One region of the Anaerofustis sp. LCP19S3_F7 genome, then DNA from elsewhere that is predicted to be linked to it. Evidence: riboswitches for the same ligand, from Rfam matches in the RefSeq annotation. Region 1 holds a riboswitch; the other holds the start of a gene.

Evidence for each region. A riboswitch is a leader RNA that binds a small molecule or an ion and turns the genes downstream of it on or off. The one in region 1 is predicted to bind thiamine pyrophosphate.
Region 2: linked by a shared signal. The riboswitch ahead of thiM (hydroxyethylthiazole kinase) and the one ahead of ACTQYZ_RS07200 (energy-coupled thiamine transporter ThiT) in region 1 are both predicted to bind thiamine pyrophosphate.

The regions. Positions count from the first base shown of each region.
Region 1 covers NZ_JBQKFF010000006.1:47,759-59,788, forward strand. The annotation lists gene mnmG (tRNA uridine-5-carboxymethylaminomethyl(34) synthesis enzyme MnmG) at 1-1,175, opposite strand, end outside; gene mnmE (tRNA uridine-5-carboxymethylaminomethyl(34) synthesis GTPase MnmE) at 1,184-2,560, opposite strand; gene ACTQYZ_RS07165 (hypothetical protein) at 2,722-3,312, opposite strand; gene ACTQYZ_RS07170 (3'-5' exoribonuclease YhaM family protein) at 3,314-4,267, opposite strand; gene ACTQYZ_RS07175 (DnaD domain protein) at 4,362-5,348, shown strand; gene ACTQYZ_RS07180 (ATP-binding protein) at 5,351-6,292, shown strand; gene ACTQYZ_RS07185 (butyryl-CoA:acetate CoA-transferase) at 6,384-7,727, shown strand; gene ACTQYZ_RS07190 (DUF6440 family protein) at 7,730-7,906, shown strand; gene ACTQYZ_RS07195 (helix-turn-helix domain-containing protein) at 7,917-8,360, opposite strand; gene ACTQYZ_RS07200 (energy-coupled thiamine transporter ThiT) at 8,479-9,141, opposite strand; TPP riboswitch at 9,175-9,275, opposite strand; gene ACTQYZ_RS07205 (helix-hairpin-helix domain-containing protein) at 9,344-9,580, opposite strand; gene ACTQYZ_RS07210 (hypothetical protein) at 9,583-9,849, opposite strand; gene ACTQYZ_RS07215 (NifU family protein) at 9,851-10,141, opposite strand; gene ACTQYZ_RS07220 (sigma-54 interaction domain-containing protein) at 10,274-11,653, shown strand; gene ACTQYZ_RS07225 (bifunctional 5,10-methylenetetrahydrofolate dehydrogenase/5,10-methenyltetrahydrofolate cyclohydrolase) at 11,667-12,030, opposite strand, start outside.
Region 2 covers NZ_JBQKFF010000008.1:5,371-17,400, reverse strand. The annotation lists gene ACTQYZ_RS08255 (DMT family transporter) at 104-961, shown strand; tRNA gene ACTQYZ_RS08250 (tRNA-Leu) at 985-1,071, shown strand; gene ACTQYZ_RS08245 (histidinol-phosphatase HisJ family protein) at 1,381-2,187, shown strand; gene ACTQYZ_RS08240 (ABC transporter ATP-binding protein/permease) at 2,267-5,494, opposite strand; gene ACTQYZ_RS08235 (hypothetical protein) at 5,772-5,951, shown strand; gene ACTQYZ_RS08230 (GTP pyrophosphokinase) at 5,975-6,664, shown strand; TPP riboswitch at 6,713-6,809, shown strand; gene thiM (hydroxyethylthiazole kinase) at 6,860-7,684, shown strand; gene thiE (thiamine phosphate synthase) at 7,671-8,315, shown strand; gene thiD (bifunctional hydroxymethylpyrimidine kinase/phosphomethylpyrimidine kinase) at 8,317-9,096, shown strand; partial or broken gene ACTQYZ_RS08210 (thioredoxin family protein) at 9,337-9,651, shown strand; gene ACTQYZ_RS08205 (cytochrome c biogenesis protein CcdA) at 9,653-10,342, shown strand; gene ACTQYZ_RS08200 (CidA/LrgA family protein) at 10,571-10,942, shown strand; gene ACTQYZ_RS08195 (LrgB family protein) at 10,929-11,618, shown strand; gene yaaA (peroxide stress protein YaaA) at 11,632-12,030, shown strand, end outside.

The DNA of each region.
Region 1 (12,030 bases):
TTTATTCCTGCTATTATACCTTGTGCTGCAGCTTCTTCGTATCCACTTGTACCGTTTATTTGTCCGGCTGTAAAAAAGCCTTTAAGTACCTTACTTTCAAGAGAAAGGCTTATTTGCGTAGGTTCTATTGCATCATATTCAATTGCATAAGCAACCCTCATTATCTCAACATTTTCAAGTCCTTTAATTGTTCTTAAAAAAGCAACTTGAACATCTTCCGGCAAAGAAGAGCTCATGCCTTGAAGATACATTTCATTTGTATTTAAGCCTTCAGGCTCTACAAAAAGCTGATGTTTTTCTTTATCTGCAAATCTAACTATTTTATCTTCAATACTTGGGCAGTATCTAGGACCAACACCTTTTATATTACCGCTGAATAATGGTGAACGATGAAGATTTGCTTTTATTACATCATGTGTATTTTTGTTTGTATAAGCAAGGTAACAAGGTTGTTCATCAAATTCAATATCTTTACCTTCATTCTCAAAAGAGAAAGGAGTTATTTCCTTATCTCCATATTGAATTTCCATTTTCGAAAAATCAATACTTCTTTTATTTACTCTAGCAGGAGTTCCTGTTTTTAATCTTAATAATTTAAAACCTAAATTTTTCAAGCTGTCACTTAACTTATTTGCAGCAAATATACCATTAGGGCCTCCAGAATAACTTACATCACCTATAATTATTCTTCCTTTTAAGTATGTTCCTGAACAAAGAACAATTGCTTTTGTATAATATATTGCACCTGTATTTGTAACAATACCTTTTACTTTTCCGTCTTCTGTTAAAATTTCAACAGCTTCTTGTTGTTTTAAATCAAGGTTATCAGTATTCTCTATTACAAGCTTCATTTCTTCTTGATATCTTTTTTTATCAGCTTGTGCCCTCAAAGATTGTACGGCTACACCTTTTGCGGTATTTAAAGTTTTGATTTGGATAAAAGTTTTATCTATATTTTTACCCATTTCACCGCCTAATGCATCTATTTCTCTTACCAAATGACCTTTACCAGTACCGCCTATTGAAGGGTTACAAGGCATCATTGCAAGAGCTTCCAAATTCAATGTTAAAAGAAGAGTCTTACTTCCTTTTCTTGCACTTGCAAGAGCAGCTTCACAGCCTGCATGACCGGCACCGATAACTATTACTTCATATTCTCCAGCTAAAAAACTCATATTTACCTCTACTTTCCTAAACAGAAATTCTTAAATATTTCATCTATAATATCTTCACTTGTGGTTTCTCCAGTAATTTCTCCCAGTTTTGAAAGAGCTGAATTTATGTCTATTTCAACCAAATCAACTTCTAATCCGGAGTGCACCATCTCTACTGCATGATCAAAATCTTCTTTTGCTCCAAGCAAAAGATTTTTATGTCTTACGTTACTTACAAGTATTTCTCCAACTTCATCATTATCATTTACTTTGGCTATATCATAAATTGCATTTTCGATTTTTTCTATTCCCTCTTGTTTTAGCGCAGATATTTCTATTGTTTTATAATTTTCAAAAGCATTTATTGTTTCTTCATTTACATCTAAATCCATTTTGTTTAAAACAACGATTATATCTTTATTTTCAGGAAGCATTTTTATTATTTCAATATCTTCACTATCTAAAGCACGAGAAGAATCTATGCAAAATAAAATTATATTACTATCTTCAAGCATTGATATAGACTTATCTATTCCTATTTGCTCAACTTTATTATCGGCATTTCTTATTCCAGCGGTATCAATGAATTTAACAGGAACACCTTTTATATTTACAACTTCATCAACGATATCCCTTGTTGTTCCTGCCTCGTCTGTTACAATTGCTTTATTTTCGTTTATAAGTGCATTTAAAAGCTGAGATTTCCCTACATTGGGTTTACCTATTATGGCAACTTTTATCCCCTCTTTAAGAATTTCACCCTTTTCAAAAGTTGATATAATTTTCTTTAACTTAAAAGACATTTTTTCTATTAAATCAACAATTTCATTATCCGTTAAATCTTCTTCATCATATTCAGGATATTGAATTGTTACTTCAAGTCTCGCAAGCATATTTGTAATATCCGCTTTTATTTCATCTATTTTTCCTGATAAATCACCTTTTAAAGAGTTCATGGCACTTTTTGCAAAACTATTTGTTTTAGCCATAATCAAATCGCTTATTGCCTCAGCTTGAACCAAATCTATTCTGCCATTCAAGAAAGCTCTCTTTGTAAATTCTCCTGCTTCGGCAAGTCTTGCTCCGCTTTCCAAAACCAATGCTAAAACCCTTGAAGTTACACTCATTCCCCCATGACAGTTTATTTCAGTTATATCTTCTGCCGTAAAAGAATGTGGTGCACACATCTTTGATACCAAAACTTCGTCAACAACTTCGTTTGTTTTTGGATCTATTATATGTCCATAATTTATGGTGTTTTTACTAACATCATGTATGGTTTTATTTTTCATTTTAAAAATTTTATCTGTAACATCAAAAGCATCACTACCGCTTATTCTTATTATAGAAACGCCCCCATAACCTGAAGGAGTTGCAATAGCAGCAATTGTATCTTCTTTAAACATAATTTACCTCTTTAAAATATTTCCTAAAAATTTATAAATATTTCCCGTATAACTTTTAAATTATATCATACAGATTTTTAAAAAGCTATATTCTTTTAAATTAAAGAATATATTTTGTAAAATAAATTAAAACCATGTCTATTAGACATGGTTTTATAATGTCATTTTCTTCTTTTCCCTCTTTTTTTCTTATTAGGTCTTACTCCATAATAATTTGCAGGTTTACCTTTTACTCCAACATTAACCCTTAGAATTTTATCAACATCGTCTTTATCTTCATAATCTAAAAACATAATTTGAGTTGCATTTAACATTCCTGATTTAGGTTTTACCTTTAATGATAGACCTTTATGTTGTTTTCTTTGTAAAATTTCGTATGAATCTATTTTTTCATATACCAATGCACCAGTCATTGATCTTACACCATATTGATAAAGACCTCTTCCTCCAAGTATACACATAAAAATAGAATAAGTTGCAAATCCAAAATAAACACCAATTAATCCCATACAATAAAAGAATATTGTTGCATTTAAGAAACCAAGAATATCAATAATCAATATAGCAGCAATTACCAAAACAAAATATAAAACCTGCCATTTAAAATCAGTATTCCCAAGTCCTTTCGGTGCAGCGTAAACCATTTTACCTAATTTTTTATTGTTTTTTGAAAATCCTATAATTTTTATTGCAAGCATACCAAAGTAGCCTATACAAAAAATAACTAATGAAGCTGCAAGTTGTACACTCATGTTATTCCTCCTCCATACCTTCTATATTATAATGATATATATTTCTATTATCAAGCATTCTTACCCTGCTTGAAAATTCATTTTCTTTTGTAGCATTAAAAGCAGTTTGCATTTGATTCATTCTTGAATCCAAAATATCAAGATAATGAAGCATTTCTGCTTCCGGTATCATAGGATACTTTGGAGATCCAAACTCAGGATGATAATGATGAGAAAGAACCATATGTTTAAGCAAAAGCGGAACTTCACTTTCAATATTTAATGTCCTGCTTACATTATCTATTTCACAAATACACTGAATTATATGACCAAGAAGTTGTCCATCTTTTGTATAGTTTTCAACAACTCCCAAATCGTTACATTCCATCTCTTCTGTTTTACATATATCATGAAGTATAACGCCTGCAAAAAGCAAATCTGTATTTAAAAATGTATATGTAGCACTAAGTTTTTTTGCATTTGTAAGCATTGTGAAAGTATGAAATAATAGTCCACTTTTCATAGCATGATGAAAAGATTTTGCCGCAGGATATGTTTTAAATTTGTATTCATACTTATCAATTAAAGTCTTTGTGATAAGTTTAACATCTTCATTTTTGAAATTATTTATAGTTAAAATAATTTCTTCAAACATCTTATCAGCATTCAAAGGAGCGGCTTCAACAAGCTTATTCATTTCTTCATCGTTCAATTTAACTTTTTCAATATGTTCAATCTTAACTTGAGGATTTGAACCAAAGCTGTCTACTTCTCCACTTACTTTTACAACATCACCGGATTTAAAACTATCCTTTTGTTCTTCTTCCACATTCCATAATTTTGCGGCAATTTCACCGCTTTTATCTTTAAGGATTATATCAAGATAATCCTTACCTGTTCTTGTCTTTCTAAGCATAACGCTCTTTAAAATAAAATTATCGAATACCTTATCGCTAACTTTTAAATTACTAATCATTTACTACCTCGTAAAATTAAAATACATATTATATTCTACACTAAAGTTACAAAATATGCTATAATTGTTTTACTTTATTTTGGAGAAATTTTAAATGAATAGATTTGAATTTATAAACAACAACGATGATATAGGTGTAACAATAGTAGAAAACATTTTTATAAACCACTTTATGCCAATGGCAAGAGGAGATTATGTCAAAGTATATTTATATGGACTAAAATGTACACAAAATCCAATCTCTGAAATGCCTTCAAATAAAAAAATCGCAAACACTCTTGGAATGAGTGAAGGTGATGTAGTAAAGGCATTTAAATATTGGCATGACAAACAGGTATTAACTTTTATTCATACAGATAAAAGAAACTATGTAATTCAATATAAAAATATATCTACTATGATATTTACTCCAGAAAAATTCAAGAAAAACGGTTCTTACAGCGAAACAATAGAATATAACACAAAAAAACAAAGTTTATTTGACGAACTTAGTAAAGAATTTGAAGCATCAATTGAAGAAGGTGGACTTGGAAGACCAATATCACATCAAGAAATGGAAATGTTCTCTGACTGGATGGAAGATTATTCTTTTAGTACAGAAACCGTTAAGTTAATAGTAAATACATGTCTTGTTAAAAGAAAAATAAAACAAAGAAAATATTGGAATGCAGTGGCAATGGACTTTCACTCAAAAGGAATAAAAACCTTTGACGAAGCCGCAATGGAATTTAACAAAAGCGATAAGAGATATCAAGAATATCAAAAAATATTCAAATATCTTGGACTTAATACAAGAGGTACATTTATTACAAAACCTGAAGAAAACCTTGTGGATAAATGGCTTGATGAATATAAATTAAGTATGGAACAAATTTTAAAAGCCTGCGATGAAACCATTGCAACAAACAAACCAAGCTTTAAATATGTTGATAGTGTAATTTATAGTATGTATATAAACAAAGATAAAAACACAAAACCTCAAAATAAAATATCAAAACCTCAAAAGGAAACAATACAATCTGATATTGATTATGAATTTTATAACGAAGAAGATATAGAAAGAATTATGAGTGAGGATTAATCATGGATATTAACGAAAAAAAAATGATTGATTTTAACAAAAAAAGAAAATTAAAAGAAAAAGAATTAGAAAGAAAAATAGATTATATCAAACAAAATTATCCTAAGATAAAAGAAATCCTTAACGAAATTAATGAGCTTGGAATAAGCGCTTGTCTTGGTAATCTTAGTAGTAAAGAATACAAAGAAAAAGAAATAAAACTAAATAATCAATTAAGAGAAGAATTAATAAAAAAAGGTTTTGATGAAAATTTCTTGGAAGTAAAATACGACTGTAATAAATGCAAAGATACAGGATATATAAACGGACATATGTGCGATTGCTTAAAAGAATTTTTACATTTTAATGTAAAACCTCACCCCTTACTTTTTAGAAAAGGAAGTTTTGATGAATTTGATGAAAATCTGTTTATTAATGAAGCAAAAAAAGGAGAAATATCACCAAGAGAAAATATTTTAAAAAACAAACAACAAGCTTTAAGGTTTATAAATGAATTTAATGACAATAATGATACTATTGGATTACTTATGTCAGGCTCGGTAGGAAGCGGAAAAACTTTCCTTGCAGCCGCTATAGGAAAAAATCTATTAAAAAAAGGATATAGTGTTGTTTGTTTAACTGCAAGAGAATTTGAAGATGCTATAAAAAATTTCTCTAATCCATCTTTAGAAGATGATAAACAAAATATATTAAATGCAGATTTATTAATTCTTGATGACCTTGGAATAGAAACTCAAAGTGAATATGTTAACAATGAAATTTTAAAATTAATAGAATATAAAATTACTTATAATAAAAAAATGATAATAACAACAAATCTTAATCTAAATGAAATAAGAGAAAAATACAAATCAAGAATATATTCAAGAATAATAGGCAGCTTTAAATATTTAAAATTTTTTGGTCCTGATATAAGAATAATAAAAAAATTAAAAAATAAGTAATTTTTTACTGATTTAAAACTTTAAGCTATTGACCCTTAATAGTTATTAATGATAAAATATATATAATTCAAATAAACGAGAGGATGCTAATATGGATTATAAAAAAGAATATGAACAAAAATTAGTAAGTGCTGAACAAGCAGCAAAAACAGTAAAATCAGGCGATTGGATTGATTACGGTTGGACAGCAACAACTCCTGTTGCATTCGACAAAGAACTAGCAAAAATTATGCCTAACTTAAAAGACGTAAACGTAAGAGGCGGTATCTTAATGTGGGAACCTGAAATCTTCAAACTTGAAGATGCAAAGGATCATTTCACATGGAACTCATGGCATATGGGAGGAATTGAAAGAAAAGCTGTAGCAAAAGGATTTTCATTCTATTCTCCAATTCGTTATTCAGAACTTCCAAGATACTATAGAGATGGAAATACTCCAGGAGCAGATGTTGCTATTATGCAAGTTTCTCCAATGGATAACCATGGATACTTTAGTTTTGGACCAAGTGCTTCACACTTAATGGCTGTATGCGAAACAGCAAAAAAAGTTATTGTTGAAGTAAACGAAAATGTACCAAGATGTTTAGGCGGATTTGAATCTGCAGTTCACATCTCAAATGTAGATATGATTATCGAAGGAGACAACCCTCCAATGGCTGAAATGGGTGGCGGTGGAGCTGCAACAGACGTTGATAAAACAGTTGCAAAACTAATCGTTGAAGAAATCCCTAATGGAGCTTGTTTACAACTTGGTATCGGTGGAATGCCAAACGCAGTTGGTTCTTTAATCGCAGAATCAGACTTAAAAGACCTTGGTGTTCATACAGAAATGTTTGTAGACGGTTTTGTTGATATTGCAAACGCAGGCAAAATCAATGGTTCTAAAAAGAACTTAAACAGATTCCGTCAAACATATGCATTCGCAGCAGGTACAAAAAAATTATATGATTACTTAAATGACAACCCAGAATGTATGTCAGCTCCTGTTGATTATACAAACGACGCAAGAGTTATCTCTGAACATGATAACTTCATCTCAATCAACAATGCTGTTGATATTGACTTATTCGGACAAGTAAGCTCTGAATCTTCAGGAACAAAACAAATTTCTGGAGCAGGCGGACAACTTGACTTTGTTCTTGGTGCTTACTTATCAAAAGGCGGTAAAAGCTTTATCTGCCTATCTTCTACATTCAAAAACAAACAAGGTGAATTAAAATCTCGTATCTTACCAACACTTCACCCTGGTTCAGTAGTTACAGATACAAGAGCAAATACTCACTATGTTGTAACAGAATATGGTAAAGTAAACTTAAAAGGACTTTCTACATGGCAAAAAGCTGAAGCTTTAATCAGTGTTGCTCATCCTGACTTCAGAGAAGAACTTATTAAAGAAGCAGAAAAAATGAACATCTGGAGAAGAAGCAATAAATAACAATGAAAAAAAGATTCATAAAAGTTCATAGTGAAGGAACAATAAAAGGTAATGAAATTTGGGTTGACAGAGAAACAGGAGTAAATTATTTATTCCATTTCGACGGAACAGCAAGTGGACTTACCCCTTTACTAAACAAAGACGGAAAACCTTTAGTTACTCCAATATATGACGAATAAAAAAGGACTGTTAAACAGTCCTTTTCTTTTTTTCAATATTTAAAAATGCTTTATAAAATACATCTTTTAAAACAAGCACATCATCTTCAAGAGAATAATCATATTTTTTCATTGCTTCTTTTATCATATTCTCAAAATGAGCCAAATAGTAATCCATATCTATTTCATCTTGATATTTAGTTAAAATAGGATAAATTTTAGTCCAGTCTATTTCAAGCCCTTTCTCTCCGTTTTTTACTTCAAGCTTATTATTTTTTTCTTCACCTGTTAATAAATAATCTATACTTACCTCAAGTATATCACAAAGTTCTATAAGCTTATTTGTACCAACTAAAATAATATCCTGATCCCATTTTGAAACTGTTTGTCTTGATACTCCAAGTTTTTCTGAAAGCTGTTCTTGTGTTAAATTAAGATTTCTTCTTTCACATGCTATTCTTTGTCCTATACTCATAACATTTCTCCAAACTATATTAAAATAATTATAACACTAAACACTAAATTATAAATATATTACAAAGTTCAAAAAGCACTCCTTAATAATAAAAAAGAAGAAGTAAAATACTTCTTCCTTAAATATTATTTTTAACTCTTTCAAATCCTTTTTTTACAGCTGGTATTGAAATTACAATGATTGTAAGAATTGCTTCAGCTCCTATATATATTCCGTTATATACCAAAGAATAAGCAAGTGGCGACCAGCCTGCCCAAGCATATTCAGCAAAAAATATAAACCCTGAAAGGACTGCAAAAATATATCTTCCGATAACACCAACTATATATCCCTTTAACAAACCGTTTTTTGATTTATAAAATATTCCGGATAAACCAAGAGCACCAAAAGCAAGTAAATAATCAACTATTACTTGCAAAGGAAAAACTATGTAAGGCTCAATAATCAGTTGCAAAATACCATATGAAGCACCTGTAAAAATACCTGTTGCAGGACCAAAAAAATAACCCGCCAAGCATACAAATAACATACTACATAAAGTTACGGAACCTCCAAATGGAAACTCATATACTTTAAGCATTGATGCTACTGTTCCAAGAGCAATAATCATTGCACAAAAAACCATTTTTTTTGTACTGATACTTTTTTGTTTTTCTTTCTTATTTGATTTTGATAAATATACACCTATAACCAATGCCGCAATAAGTAAAACTGCTAATGCTATATATCCTATTGTTGTTGGCATATAACCGTCAGGTGTAGATGATACAAAAATTGACATAAAAATACCTCCTTTTATAAACATAGGAGGGGTTAAGAAAATATTTAGCTTCCTTACGCCGGCATAACCCGGATCAAGTAGTAAGGGTAAACACGAATAGTTCTCTCAGCCCATAGGCTCCCCTAGCTTATTTGTATTATTTTAATTTCACAATATTTTACCACTGACAACATAATATGTCAAATACTAGTATTATTTATCTTTAAAATCCCAACCACTTTTTATTCTCTCTATCTTCTCCTTCGTTCGCATAATAAACAGCACATCTATATACATAAAGCTGACACCTGTCAACTTTACAGCCTTTTTGTTCACATTCCTTTAAATATATTTTTTCAGGATCTTCTCCTTTTAAGGACTCAATATTTTTATATCCTAACATTATTAAATCTTTTTCTGTTTTCTTCCCTACACCTGGTATTTTTCTAAGTTCACCCATAATCAATTCCCTTGTAATTTATTTAATAAAACAGATTTTATTTTATAAAAATCTTCTTTATCCTTTAAAATATATTTATTTTCAATTTTTATTTTATCCATACAAACGCAAGCATTATTACATCCGCATACAATAAGCGCAATATCACAAATGTGATTATCATCATAATAAAAACAAACATTAGGGAATTCCTTTTTTAATTTTTCAACTTCACTAACCCTGTTATATGTTTCATTGCAGCCGCCACAGTATTTTAAATACACATTCATTTTATTTCCCTTTTAGAAAATTTTTTGCAAAATCTAGAAGTTCATCATTTACTCCCTCAACAAGAATTACATCTTTTATGCTTGGTATTTCTTTTAATACGTTATATTTTATAAGTTCTTCATTTGTTGTCTTTGCACTTACACAGTTTGCACATTGACCTATTAATTTTACTTTAAGTATTCCTTCTTTATATTCCTTTATAACAACATTACCACCATGATTTTTTAAATAAGGACGAACTTTATCATTTAAAACTTTTTCTATTTCTATTATTTTATCATCTTTTAACATAACTCTACCTCTACCCAATTATATAAAACAATTATATTTTTTTCAAATATATTTATTGCTTATATTACTAAAAATAGATTGTTGCATTTTTGCAACATGCATAGTAAAATAAATTTATATATGAGGTGTAAAATGGAAAATAATATCTTTAATAATCTTCAAGAAGCAAATGAAAGACTTGATGCAATAATAGAAAACTCATTTGACGGTATTTATATAACAGATAATAAGGCAAATACAATAAAAGTAAATAAATCTTATGAGGTAATTACCGGATTAAAAAAAGAAGAAGTTCTAGGAAAGAACATGATTGATCTTATAAAAAATAATGTAATATCTATATCAGGTTCGGTCTTGGCTCTTCAAAAAAAAGAACCAATAACCCTTCAACAAGAATTTAAAACAGGAAAAAAAGCATTAATAACAAGCTCTCCTGTTTTTGACAAAAAGAGTAATATAATAATGGTTGTAACAAATGTAAGAGATTTAACGGAAATTTATAAATTAAAAAAAGAAGCAGAAAAAAACAGCTTACTGACAAAAAAAAATATAAATATAGAATCAACAAGTATTAAAGAAAATGAAAAAATTATTTGCGTTGATGAGAATTCAAAACAAGTATTAAATATAGCAAAAAAAGTTGCAGGTCTTGATACAACTGTAATGCTTATTGGACAAACCGGAGTAGGTAAAGAACTTTTTGCAAATTATATTTTAAATAATAGTAACAGAAAAAATGAACCTTTTATAAAAGTCAACTGTGGTGCTATATCTCCATCTCTTGCGGAAAGTGAACTTTTTGGATATGAAAAAGGGTCTTTTACAGGAGCCGACAAAAAAGGAAAAGCAGGTATATTCGAGGCGGCAAATAACGGAACCGTATTTTTAGATGAAGTTGGAGAACTTCCTCTTTCATTGCAGGTAAAACTTTTAAGAGTCATTCAAGAAAGAGAAATAGAAAGAGTCGGTGGAACAAAATCGATAAAAGTTAATGTTAGAATAATAGCCGCAACTAATGCAGACCTTGAACAACTTGTGGAAAATAATTTATTCAGAAAAGATTTATATTATAGACTAATGGTTTTCCCTATATATATTCCGCCTTTAAAAGAAAGAAAAGAAGATATTATCCCTCTTATAAATTTATTTAAAGATACATTTAATAATAAATACGGCTTTAACAAATCATTTTCAAATGAGGCACTTGAGTTTTTAAGAGAACAAGATTGGCCAGGAAATATTAGAGAATTGAGAAATGTAGTAGAAAGAGGATTAATACTTTCTGATAATGTAGTAACAACAAAAGATTTAAACTTCCCTAAATATAATAAAGACATTATAAAAGATTTTAAACTTCCTAAAACAGACAATTTAAAAGAACTTATAGAACAAATTGAACTTGCATATATAAATAAGGCTTATGAAAAATATAAAAATGTAAGACAGGCAGCGGCAAGTTTAAATATGGATCCGTCTACATTTGTAAGAAAAAGAAAAAAATATTCAAAATAAAAAAACGGATAGATTATCCGTTTTTTTGTTTACATGCTTTTAAAACATTTTTAACAAGACAAGCCGTTGTTACACTGCCTACTCCTCCTGGAACAGGAGTAATCATACCTGCAACTTCACTTGCACTTTCATAATCAACATCACCTGTCAATTTACCATCATAAAAATTAATTCCTACATCTATGACAACAGCATCTTTTTTAATATATTCTTTATCTACCATATTTGCTCTTCCAACAGCAACAATTAAAATATCTGCTTTTTTGCAAACTTCTTTTAAATTTTTTGTTCTTGAATGACAAATCGTAAGAGTAGCATGTCTGTCTAAAAGCATCATACTTAAAGGCTTGCCTACAACAAGACTTCTACCTACGATT
Region 2 (12,030 bases), on a different contig from region 1:
ATATTTTACCAAAAAAACATAAAAAAATAAATGATAAAAAAAATTATAATTATTCTAAAAATTTTGATATAATATTTTAGTATTTAAAAAAGGGAGGCTTATAATGAACAATCAAAAAAATGGGGCAATATATATCGTTATGGCTGCTTTTTTATGGAGTTTAAACGGTGTACTTATAAAATACATTCCATGGGATGCAATGGCAATAAGCGGGGTTAGAGCATTTTTATCTACAATTACTTTAATTTTAATTAAAGGAAGCATGAATTTTAAAATAAATAAACACGTTATATGCGCCAGTATATCATATATTACAATGGGCATTTTATTTGTGTATGCAACAAAACTCACCACTGCCGCAAATGCAATAATACTTCAGTACACGGCTCCTATATTCGTTATAATTTTATCAATTATTTTCTTCAAAAGTTTCCCTACAAAAAAACAGGTGTTTACCGTTATACTTGCATTTATAGGTGTAATAATATTCTTTATGGAAAAAGTAGGTTCAGGAGCAATGCTTGGAAACATTCTTGCAATTCTTGCAGGGATCGGGTATTCAGGAGTATTTATCTTTAATTCATACGAAGATTCAAATACTTTAGATGCGACAATTTTAGGTAATGGTTTAATATTTTTAATTTCAGTACCGACATTACTTCAAAATAATCAGCCGGCTCTTGATATGGCAGGGGTGTTTGGAATAATTATTCTTGGTATATTCCAAATGGGTGTATCTTATGCTTTATTCTCAAAAGGAATAGAAAGAACGGAAAGCGTAGATGCTTCCTTAATTTCAATGTTAGAAGCTATATTAAATCCAATTTGGGTTGCTCTTGTAATAGGGGAAATCCCAAGTATAACGACTTTTATAGGTGGTGCACTTGTTTTAATAGCGGTTATGTATAATATTTTAAATGGCAAAAATGATAATTCTGGACTTGAAAATCAAGGTCAATGATGATATAATACATAAGGTATTTTGCCGATGTGGTGAAATTGGCAGACGCAACGGACTCAAAATCCGTCGATAGCAATATCGTGTGGGTTCGAATCCCACCATCGGCACCAGCTTGGATATATTACTGTAAAGCCTAATTGGTTTTACAGTTTTTTTATTTTATAAATATTTATTCAATATTTCAAAGTGCGGTCAAAAGTGCGGTATTTAATTAAACATATTTTTAATATGTAAGTAAATTATTTTGTGTTTATAAATATTCTTTTCAACTCAACTTAAAAATTTTCAATGCAAAATTATTTGAATAATAAATTTTATATAAACATTAAAGTTTGATATTTTAAATAATTTGATAACATGATATTATTTTGTAGCTTTATATTTATGTTAAATAAATCTTTTAAAGGAGAACTTATTATATGAAAGATTGTCATGTGCATACTAATCTGTCTCATGATGGAATATCTACATTCAAAGAGTACATCGAAACTTCTAAAGAAAAAAATGTTGATGAAATAACTTTCACTGAACATTGGGATGATTATACAGGTTTAGATACAAAATTAACAATGTTAGATGTGTCAGAATATAGAAAAGAATATTTAAAATATAAAGATGATTCTATATTAAAAACAAATTTTGGCATTGAAATAGGATTACAGCCAGATATTGTAGATAAAGTTGAAACAATGGTAAAGCAATATCCTTTTGATTTTGTTATAGGCTCATCTCATATTACTTGTAAAAAAGATATGGCAATGGATAAAAGTTTTTTTAGTGGTTTATCCAGAAAAGAATCTTATTTAAAATATTTTGAAGAAGTTTTTGAAAATATAAAATTATATAATGATTTTGATGTTTATGGTCATATTGATTATGTAGTAAGATATGGGGGATATTCTAAAAAGAAAATAGACTATGAAGAGTTTAGTGAAGTATTAGATGAAATATTACTATTACTAATAAAAAAAGATAAAGGAATAGAAGTTAATACTTCAGGGCTTAGATATAACCTAGGTAACCCGCATCCAAATTTTGATATAATCAGAAGATATAAACATTTAGGAGGAAAGATAATTACAGTAGGTTCAGATGCTCATAAGACTGATGATATTGCTAATAATTTTAATATTGTATTTGATATCCTTGAAGATATCGGCTTTAAAGAAATTGCATTTTATCATAATAGAAAACCTGATTTCTATAAAATTAGGCCTTTAAGATAATACAAATTTATTAAAACTTATATAAATGATAATATAATTTCTAAATTAGAATAAAAAAGGACTGCTTAGCAGTCCTTTTTTATTCACTTCTAAGGGCAAGAACAGGATCTTCTTTTGCCGCTTTTTTAGATGGAATTATTCCGCCTATTAATGTTAACACAATACTTAAAATTATAAGAATTATTGCTGCGCTAATAGGTAGGGAAGCTTTTACATTTGCTCCATCGGAAAGAATATATATAAGTTTATTTATAGGTATAAGTGCAAGTAATGAGATTCCAACACCTAAAACTCCCGCAAGAGCACCTATTATAATGGTTTCTGCATTGAATACCTGCGAAATATTTTTCTTTGAGGCTCCCATTGCTCTTAATATACCAATCTCTTTTTTCCTTTCAAGTACACTTATATAAGTTATTACACCAATCATAATGGAAGAAACAACAAGGGAAATAGATACAAAGGCTATAAGAACATAACTTACGGTGTCAACTATGTTTGTAACTGAACTCATTAGCGTTCCTACCATATCCGTAAATGAAATTACTTTATCTTCATTGCCTTCTTTTTCCATTCTTTCGTTATATTCGTTTAGTAAATTTGTTATTGATTTATTTCCTTCAAAATCTTTTGGATATATATCAATACCGCTTGGTTCATTAGGATTTGCATAGTTTAATTTCTTCAAGTTATTTTCATAAGTAACGCTTTCTTTTGAAAGAAGGGAAGTAAACAGTTCCGAAAGTTCCTCTTCGCTCATGTTCATTTTGAAAGCTCCCGCAAAAGTTGAAGGGTCGATACTTATGGCATTTGAAATTGATTCACTTAAACTTTGCATGCTTTTTTGCATTTGTGCTTGAATGGAATAACTTATTTGTCCTGTTACTTCACTCATGTATTTATCCATAATGGCGTTAACTTGTTCTTCCACGTTTTGTGATTTTATAATCTCTGATAAATTCTTTATTATGATTTGTCTTGCTTCGTCGGATTTAAGGTAATCATTTATTGACTGGACTAAATCATCAGAAGTACTTAAATCATTATCTTTTGCATATTCGCTATATCCGTCTAATACTTCAGAGAATATATTCTGCATTTCCTCATTTGAAATTGAACCGCCATTTTCTATTGTTTCATTAAGCCTTTTGTTTATAATATCATTAGCTTCACTTGAACTTAAATATTCTGAAAGTCCTTTACTTACTTTGTTTACGTCACTGTCAGGATTGTTTTTTAAGTATTCTTCATATCCCTCTAAAAGTTCTTTAATTATCTTTTGAGTGTCTTTATCGGTTATTGTAAAATCAATTTCATTTAAAATATCATTTAAGTCAAGTTCAGGCAGAGAGTTTTCATCAATAAGCCCGCTTAAATCACCAAAATCTACTTTAATCTTACTTTGGTCAAATTTAAAAGCAGACTGTAATGCATTTGTATCAACTTGCATTAGTGAGTTCATATCAAAAGCATTATCATTTCCTTCATCATCAAAACTTTTACCTGTAAATACGTTTATATCAGGATTTTCAAGTTGTTGTTTTACTATCTCACTGTTTTTGGCATTATCCATAACATGAGTTGTAAGGCTTTGTGGGTAACATATTCCCATTGATAACATCATGCTTGATGCATCTTCTTTAGGTTGTACTACTCCAACGATTTTTAAGTCTGCACCGTTTTTTACGACCTTTTTCATGTATTCTGTATTATCGGTTTTATCACGCCATAGGTTATAATTTGAATCATATTCATAACAGTCGCTGTTATCAACAAGTTTAAATGTTTTTCCTATTATATCATCATATGAGTATTCACCAAGATTTTTAGGAACAGTTACGTTTTTGTCATTTGAAAAATCTTTTACCCATTTATCAAGTTCGTCATAATCCCTAAGTCCCAAAGTATAAAGTAAAAAGTCGCTCATTCCGCCATTTGATGATAAAACAAGTACACATTCATTGTAATTTTCTGGCCATTTTCCCGCTTTTACATCGTATTGATTAATATATAAATTTTCATCACTTGGCATTTGGAAAAATACGTTTGTACTCATCATGCTTGACATAAAAGAGTTGTTTGAAGTTCCGGAGCCTATACCAAGACTTGTAAATGTTATATCAGGATTAACCTGTCTTATTTCATCGTCTTCCTGTAAATATATCTTAGGAGAAACATCGTATTTGTATTCTATATTTTTTGCATAGTTATCAATAGGACATTCATCGCTTTCTAAATATGCTTTTAGTGTTTTTAAATCGTTTGAGCCAATAGTTGAAAACATATTTGTAAGCTGTTTGTTTATTTTTATTTCTGAATCTTTTTGTTCGTTATTTGTATTTTGTATATTAATCATTGAAGTTAAATCAAAACCCGAACTTTGTATTTGTAAAGGGTATTCGGATAATGTTTCTTCTTCTATTGATTTAATATAGGAATTTACACCGTTTGATAATGAAAGTATCAATGCAATCCCAATTATACCAATTGAACCTGCAAATGAAGTAAGAATAGTTCTTCCTTTCTTTGTCTTTAAGTTGTTAAAACTTAAAGAAAGAGAAGTCAAGAAAGACATTGCTGTTTTACCAAATTTTTTATAAACAGATTCAACCTGGTTTTCTTCATTAATTTCAAAAGGGTCAGAATCTGAACGTATTTTACCATCTCTTAAATTTACAATACGGGTTGCATATCTTTCGGCAAGTTCTGGGTTATGGGTTACCATTACAACCAAACGGTCTTTTGCAACTTCTTTTAAAAGATCCATAACTTGTATGCTTGTTTCACTGTCAAGAGCTCCCGTAGGTTCGTCCGCAAGAACAATATCAGGGTTGTTTACAAGAGCCCTTGCAATTGCTACTCTTTGCATCTGTCCGCCTGATAATTGATTTGGCTTTTTGTGCATTTGCTCTTTAAGGCCTACTTGTTCAAGAGCCTTTATTGCTCTTTCTTTTCTTTCTGATTTGTCTATACCTGCAATGGTAAGAGCAAGCTCAACGTTTGAGAGTATTGTTTGGTGTGGTATTAAATTATAACTTTGAAATACAAATCCTATTGTATGATTACGGTAAGAATCCCAATCTCTGTCTTTGTATTCCTTTGTTGATACTTCATTTATTATCAAATCTCCGCTGTCATATCTATCAAGCCCTCCGATAATATTCAAAAGTGTTGTTTTACCGGAACCGCTCGGACCTAAAATTGCAACAAATTCGTTGTCTCTTAAATTCAAACTTACGTCGTCTAATGCTTTTTGAACTAAACTTCCGGTTTTATATTGTTTGCTTATATTTTTTATTTGAAGCACAACTAAACCTCCAATTTTATATTAAGAACCTATAAACTTATTTTACTTTAAAAAAAATTTTATATTTATAATATATGATGTAATTTTATCATATTTAAAAATAAGTTTATATAGTTTTAATTGAATATTAATTATCATTTTTTTTAAAAAAAGATAGGAGTATTTTTTACTATAAATAAAGTTGTGTTTTAAATTAAATAATAATTAAGAATTAATTAATGTTCTATGTAATATTGTCGATTTATGATACAATATTAAAATGTAAGGAGAATAATATATGGAAAAGATATGTCCAAAGTGTAAAAGCAAACATATTGAAGAAATGATATACGGTCTTATGTATTTTGAAGCTTGTGAAGCAATGGGGAAAGATGAAGGTTTTTACGGCGGATGTTTTGAAGATGAAAAAACAAGACCTGATTACATATGCCTTGACTGCGGACATAAATGGAAATAAATATCATATATTAAAAGATTACAATGAACATGGAAAAAGACCTGAACAGGACGTTTATAAGCACTGTTAACGTTCCTGCAGATACAAAAAATTATTTTATAGAACAAACAAAAGAATTTAAAGAAGCAATTATGATGTATGGATGTGCAATAAGAGAAGTTAAAACTAAACTTGAAGTTTTAAATGACGAACTTGCACTTAAAAGAGCTAACAGCCCAATAGAATTTATTAAGTCAAGAATTAAAAAACCTGAAAGCATAGCCGCAAAATTAAAAAAAGAAGGATATGAAGTATCCGTAGAATCAGCTATGGAACATCTAAATGATATTGCGGGAATAAGAATAGTTTGTTCTTTTATTGATGACATATATGCACTTGCAAAAATGATTGCAAAACAAGATGATATCACGGTTATAGCTGTAAAGGATTATATTAACAACCCTAAGGAAAACGGATATAGATCTTATCATATGATTGTCGAAATACCCGTGTTCTTTTCAGATAAAAAACAAAATTTAAGAGTTGAAATACAAATTAGAACAATAGCAATGGACTTTTGGGCAAGTTTGGAACATCAGCTTAAATACAAAAAAAATATAGAAGAAGAGGAAAAAATCATAAGTGAATTAAAAGAATGTGCAACCCTTATTTCTTATACAGATGTAAAAATGCAGGAAATAAGAGATAAAATTCATTTGGAAAACGAAGCATAATGCTTTTATTGACATATTTTTTATCTTGTGGTAGCATAGTTCTATAAATAAAATATACAGGGGAGCTTTTTGCTGAGAGGAATTTATTCGACCCTTAAACCTGATTTGGATAATGCCAACGTAGGAAGAAATAACAAGTAAATTTTAACGAGAATCCTAATTGGTTTCTCGTTTTTTTATATTAGGAGGAATGAAATGTTAAAAGAAATTTTGGAAAACGTAAAAAACAATACACCACTTGTACATAACATTACAAACTACGTAACTGTAAATGACTGTGCAAATATACTGCTTGCCTGTGGAGGTTCTCCGATAATGGCTGACGATGAAGGAGAAGTAGAAGAAATAACAAGTATTTGCAGCGGTTTAAATATAAACATAGGAACTTTAAATAAAAATACAATTCCTTCAATGTTACTTGCAGGGAAAAAAGCAAATGAACTTTCTCATCCTGTTATTCTTGACCCTGTAGGAGCAGGTGCTTCAACTCTTAGAACAAATACAGCAAATGAACTTTTGAATAACGTTAAATTTTCTGTAATAAAAGGTAATATTTCCGAAATTAAAACTCTTATGGCAGGAAGCGGTACAACAAAAGGGGTTGATGCCGATATAGCTGATAAAGTAACTGAAGAAAATATAGATGATGTAATAAAATCTTTAAAAGAATTTTCAAAACAAACAGGTGCTGTAATAATAGTTACGGGAGAAATTGATATTGTAACTAATGATAAAGATGCTTATATAATAAAAAACGGACATGCTGTGATGTCTTCTATAACAGGAACAGGATGTATGCTTTCAGCTCTTACTTGTGCTTATATATGTGCAAATAAAGATAATATGTTAAAAGCCTGCCTTGCAAGTGTTTGTTTAATGGGTTATGCAGGTGAAAAAGCATATGAAAAAATGGTTGAAACAAAAGCAGGTAACTCTTCATTTAGAAATTATTTAATTGATGCAATATACAATATGACAGGCGAAGAACTTGAAGAAGGTGCAAAATATGAACACAGATAAAAAAGATATGCTTCTATACGCTGTAACAGACAGAATGTGGAGCGAAGAAAATGGATTAAAACAGCAAATCAAAGAAGCTTTAGACGGTGGAATAACTTTTTTACAGCTTAGAGAAAAAGAATTAAATGATGAAGAATTCTTAAAAGAAGCTTTAGAAATAAAAGACATGGTAAAAAAATATAATATTCCTTTTGTAATCAATGATAACGTAGATGTTGCAATAAAATGTGATGCAGATGGAGTTCATGTAGGTCAAAGCGATATGAAAGCTACTGACGTTAGAAGTAAAATAGGTAAAGATAAAATCCTCGGAGTTTCAGCTCACACACTTGAAGAAGCTAAAGAAGCCGAAAGAATGGGCGCAGATTATCTTGGAGTTGGTGCGGTTTTTTCAACTTCAACAAAATTAGATGCCGATGATGTATCTTTTGAAACTCTAAAAAAAATATGTCAAAGCGTAAATATTCCCGTTGTTGCAATAGGGGGAATAAGTAAGGATAATATTTTAAAATTAAAAGGAAGCCATGTTGACGGTGTTGCGGTAGTTTCTGCAATTTTTGCAAGCAAAAATATAACTGAAGATACAAAAGAACTTTTAAGTCTATCTAAAGAAATGGTAAAAGGAGAATAATATGAAAAAGGTTTTAACAATTGCGGGTTCTGATTCAAGCGGAGGAGCCGGAATACAAGCCGATATAAAAACAATAACAGCTCATAAACTTTATGCGATGAGTGCAATAACAGCTCTAACAGCACAAAACACAACAGGAGTTTACGGTGTTTTAGATGCAGATGCAGACTTTGTAAAAAATCAAATTGATTGCATTTTTACTGATATACGACCTGACAGTGTGAAAATTGGTATGGTTTCAAACAGCGATATAATCAATACCATAGCAGATAAACTAATTGAATATAAAGCAGAAAATATTGTTGTTGATCCTGTAATGGTTGCAACAAGCGGAAGTAAGCTTATAAGTGATGAAGCAAAAGATACTTTAATAAACAGACTTCTTCCACTTGGAACAATAATCACTCCTAATATTCCTGAAGCTGAAGTTTTATCGGGTATGAGTATAAAAATTGACGAAGATATGATTAAAGCAGCAAAAGAAATATCTAAAAACATTGACAGTGCAATTCTTATAAAAGGCGGTCATTATGATAAAAACGCAAATGATCTTTTATATGATAATGGAGAAATTTTCTGGTTTAAGGGGGATAGAGTAGATACTAATAATACTCACGGAACAGGCTGTACTCTTTCTTCTGCAATTGCTTGTAATCTTGCAATGGGCTATTCTAAAGAAGAAAGCATTAAAAATGCAAAAGATTATATAACAGGAGCCCTAAAGGCAGGGTTAGATCTTGGAAAGGGAAGCGGACCTTTAAATCATATGTATAATTTATAAAGTAGAAACCTGTAAATATTTATATTTGCAGGTTTTTTATTATTTTAAGCATATAATTTATGTAGAGGAAATAATGTAAATTAAAATAATTCTAAAAAACGTGTTTGCATATGTTAACAAAAAGCAATTTATATGATAAAATGAATTAAATAAAAGAAGGGAGATGGAATATGAATAAAAAAGTCTTAATATGGATGAACTTAAAAAACAAAATCTTCCAATCGTTCTAAATTTTCAAGTTCAACATGTCCTCCATGCAGAGAAATGGAACCTACAATACATGATCTTGCAAAAGAGTATGAAGGTAAAATTATCATTAAAACAATTAACATAGATGCTAATGTCAGCGGTATAGAAGATTTTCCAATAAGAGTTACACCGACTATTTTCTTCTTTGATAAAAACGGCAAACCTTATTCTCCACCCCAGGCTTCGGGAGTAGATTTAATAAAATATACTTCAAAAGATACAAATGAACATTTATTTACTGCAAGAGAGGGAATATTAAGCGAAGAAGAATTCAGAGCAATATTTAAATATTTGGGAGTAGAATAATATGAATCAACTAATAGAAAGTTTATCAAACATAATAGCTTCAAGCTCTGCTTTTGCTCCATTATTTGCTTTTTTGGCAGGAATATTGGTTTCATTTACTCCATGTTCCTTATCCTCAATATCTTTGATAGTAGGTTATGTAGGGTTAAACAGCAAAAAAGAAACGAAAAATCTATTTTTATTAAGCGTTGTATTTGCTCTTGGAACAGCACTTACATTTACGCTTTTTGGCGTAGTTTTAGCACTGATAGGAAACATACTTTCTCTTTCAGGTAAATGGTTTTATATATTTCTTGGAATAATAATGGTTTTAATGGCTCTTCAAATATTGGAACTTTATAATTTTATACCCTCAACAAACTTGGTTTCAAAAAACGGTAAAACGGGATATATAGGAGCATTTATATGCGGTATACTTTCAGGTGTTTTTTCTTCTCCCTGCTCAACTCCCGCTTTGGTTGTTATTTTAAGCTTTGTTGCATCAAAGGGAAATTTATTAATGGGAATAATAATGTTATTTTGTTATTCTGTGGGACACGGTATATTAACAGTTCTTGTAGGTACCGGTATTGGATTTACAAAAAATTTGAACAAAAGCGAAAAATATGCAAAAGTACAGTTTGTAGTAAAAATATTGCTTTCAATTTTAATGCTTCTTATAGCTTTCTATATGTTCTATTTAAGCTTTTAAAGATACGTTATGTGTCTTTTTTATTTAAAATATTTGTAAAATTAAAGTAAATACTTTATGCTTTTTAATAATAATTAAGTTAAATTTTATATAATAGAAAGGCAAATTATATAAGATTAAAGACAGCAAAAAAATATTAAAAGTTTCGTTTGGTAATGTAAAAAACTTTAAAAATTTTCATATTTAATATATAATTAATTTTCAAAATACATTTTAGAAAGGCATAATATGAAATATTTTTATCAATTTTTAATTATTTGTTTAATAACTTTTGTAAGTGAGCTGTTAAATTATATAATACCGCTTCCGATTCCAAGCAGTATATACGGTCTTATAATAATGCTGATACTTCTAAAATCAAATATACTTAAATTAAGTTATATAAAAGACGTTGGCAGTTTTTTACTGGATACAATGCCTATAATGTTCGTTCCTATAGGTGTAGAAATAGTTACGTTATTTGCGGTTTTAAAGGAATTTTTATTTCCTATGACAATAATCGTTTTTGTAACTACAATTATTGTTATGGTTGTAACGGGGCATGTTTCACAATTTGTAATAAATAAAGATAAGGAGAATGTGAATAATGGAAATAATTAAAAATTCTCTTTATTTTGCGGTTTTGATAACAATACTTGGGTATTTTATAGGGGATATAATAAGAAAAAAAACAAAGTTAAATGTTTTTAATCCTATACTTATTGCCATTATTTTTGTAAGTATTGTATTAAGTGTTTTTAAAATTGACTATGATGTTTATTATGAGGGCGCAAAATATATAAGCTACTTCCTAACCCCTGCGACAATATGTCTTGCAATACCTTTATACGAAGAATTTGAAACCCTTAAACACAATTTTAAAGCAATTATAATAGGGATAACTGCAGGAGTACTCTCAAGTCTTGGAAGTATTTTATTGTTTTCATACTTATTTGCTTTGACTCATGAGCAATATGTTACTCTTCTTCCAAAGTCAATTACTACGGCAATAGGAATGACTGTAAGTGAACAATTCGGAGGAATTGCTTCAATAACGGTTGCCGTAATAATAATAACCGGAATACTTGGGAATTTAATGGGAGAATATATCCTAAAAATATTTAAGATTAAGCACCCAATATCTAAAGGGCTTGCAATAGGAACAGCTGCTCATGCAGTAGGAACAGCCAAGGCTCTTAAAATGGGAGAGGTTGAAGGGGCTATGAGCGGACTTTCCGTAGCCGTATCGGGACTTATAACTGTGGTTCTTGCGGGAGCATTCGTAAATTTTTTATAAAAGAGGTTTAACATTGAAAGTAATAATTTCACCTGCAAAGAAAATGAAAATAGCATATGATGAAAAAAAAGAAATTACAACCCCTGTATTTTTTAATAAGGCAAAACAGCTTGCTAAAATAATAAAGAAGTTTTCGCCTATGGAAATAGAAAGTATTATGAAAGTAAATCCTAAAATAGCAATGGAAACTTTTGTTTACTATAATGATTTCTTTGATTTTAAGCATGAAATACCTGCAATATTATCTTATAACGGTCTTCAATATACACATATAAAAGCAGAAGAATTTAAGGAAGAAGATTATGAGTTCGTAAACTCTACCATTAGGGTAATAAGCGGTTTATACGGTATATTAAAACCTTATGACGGTATTTGTCCCTATAGACTTGAAATGCAGTGTAAACTTGATATA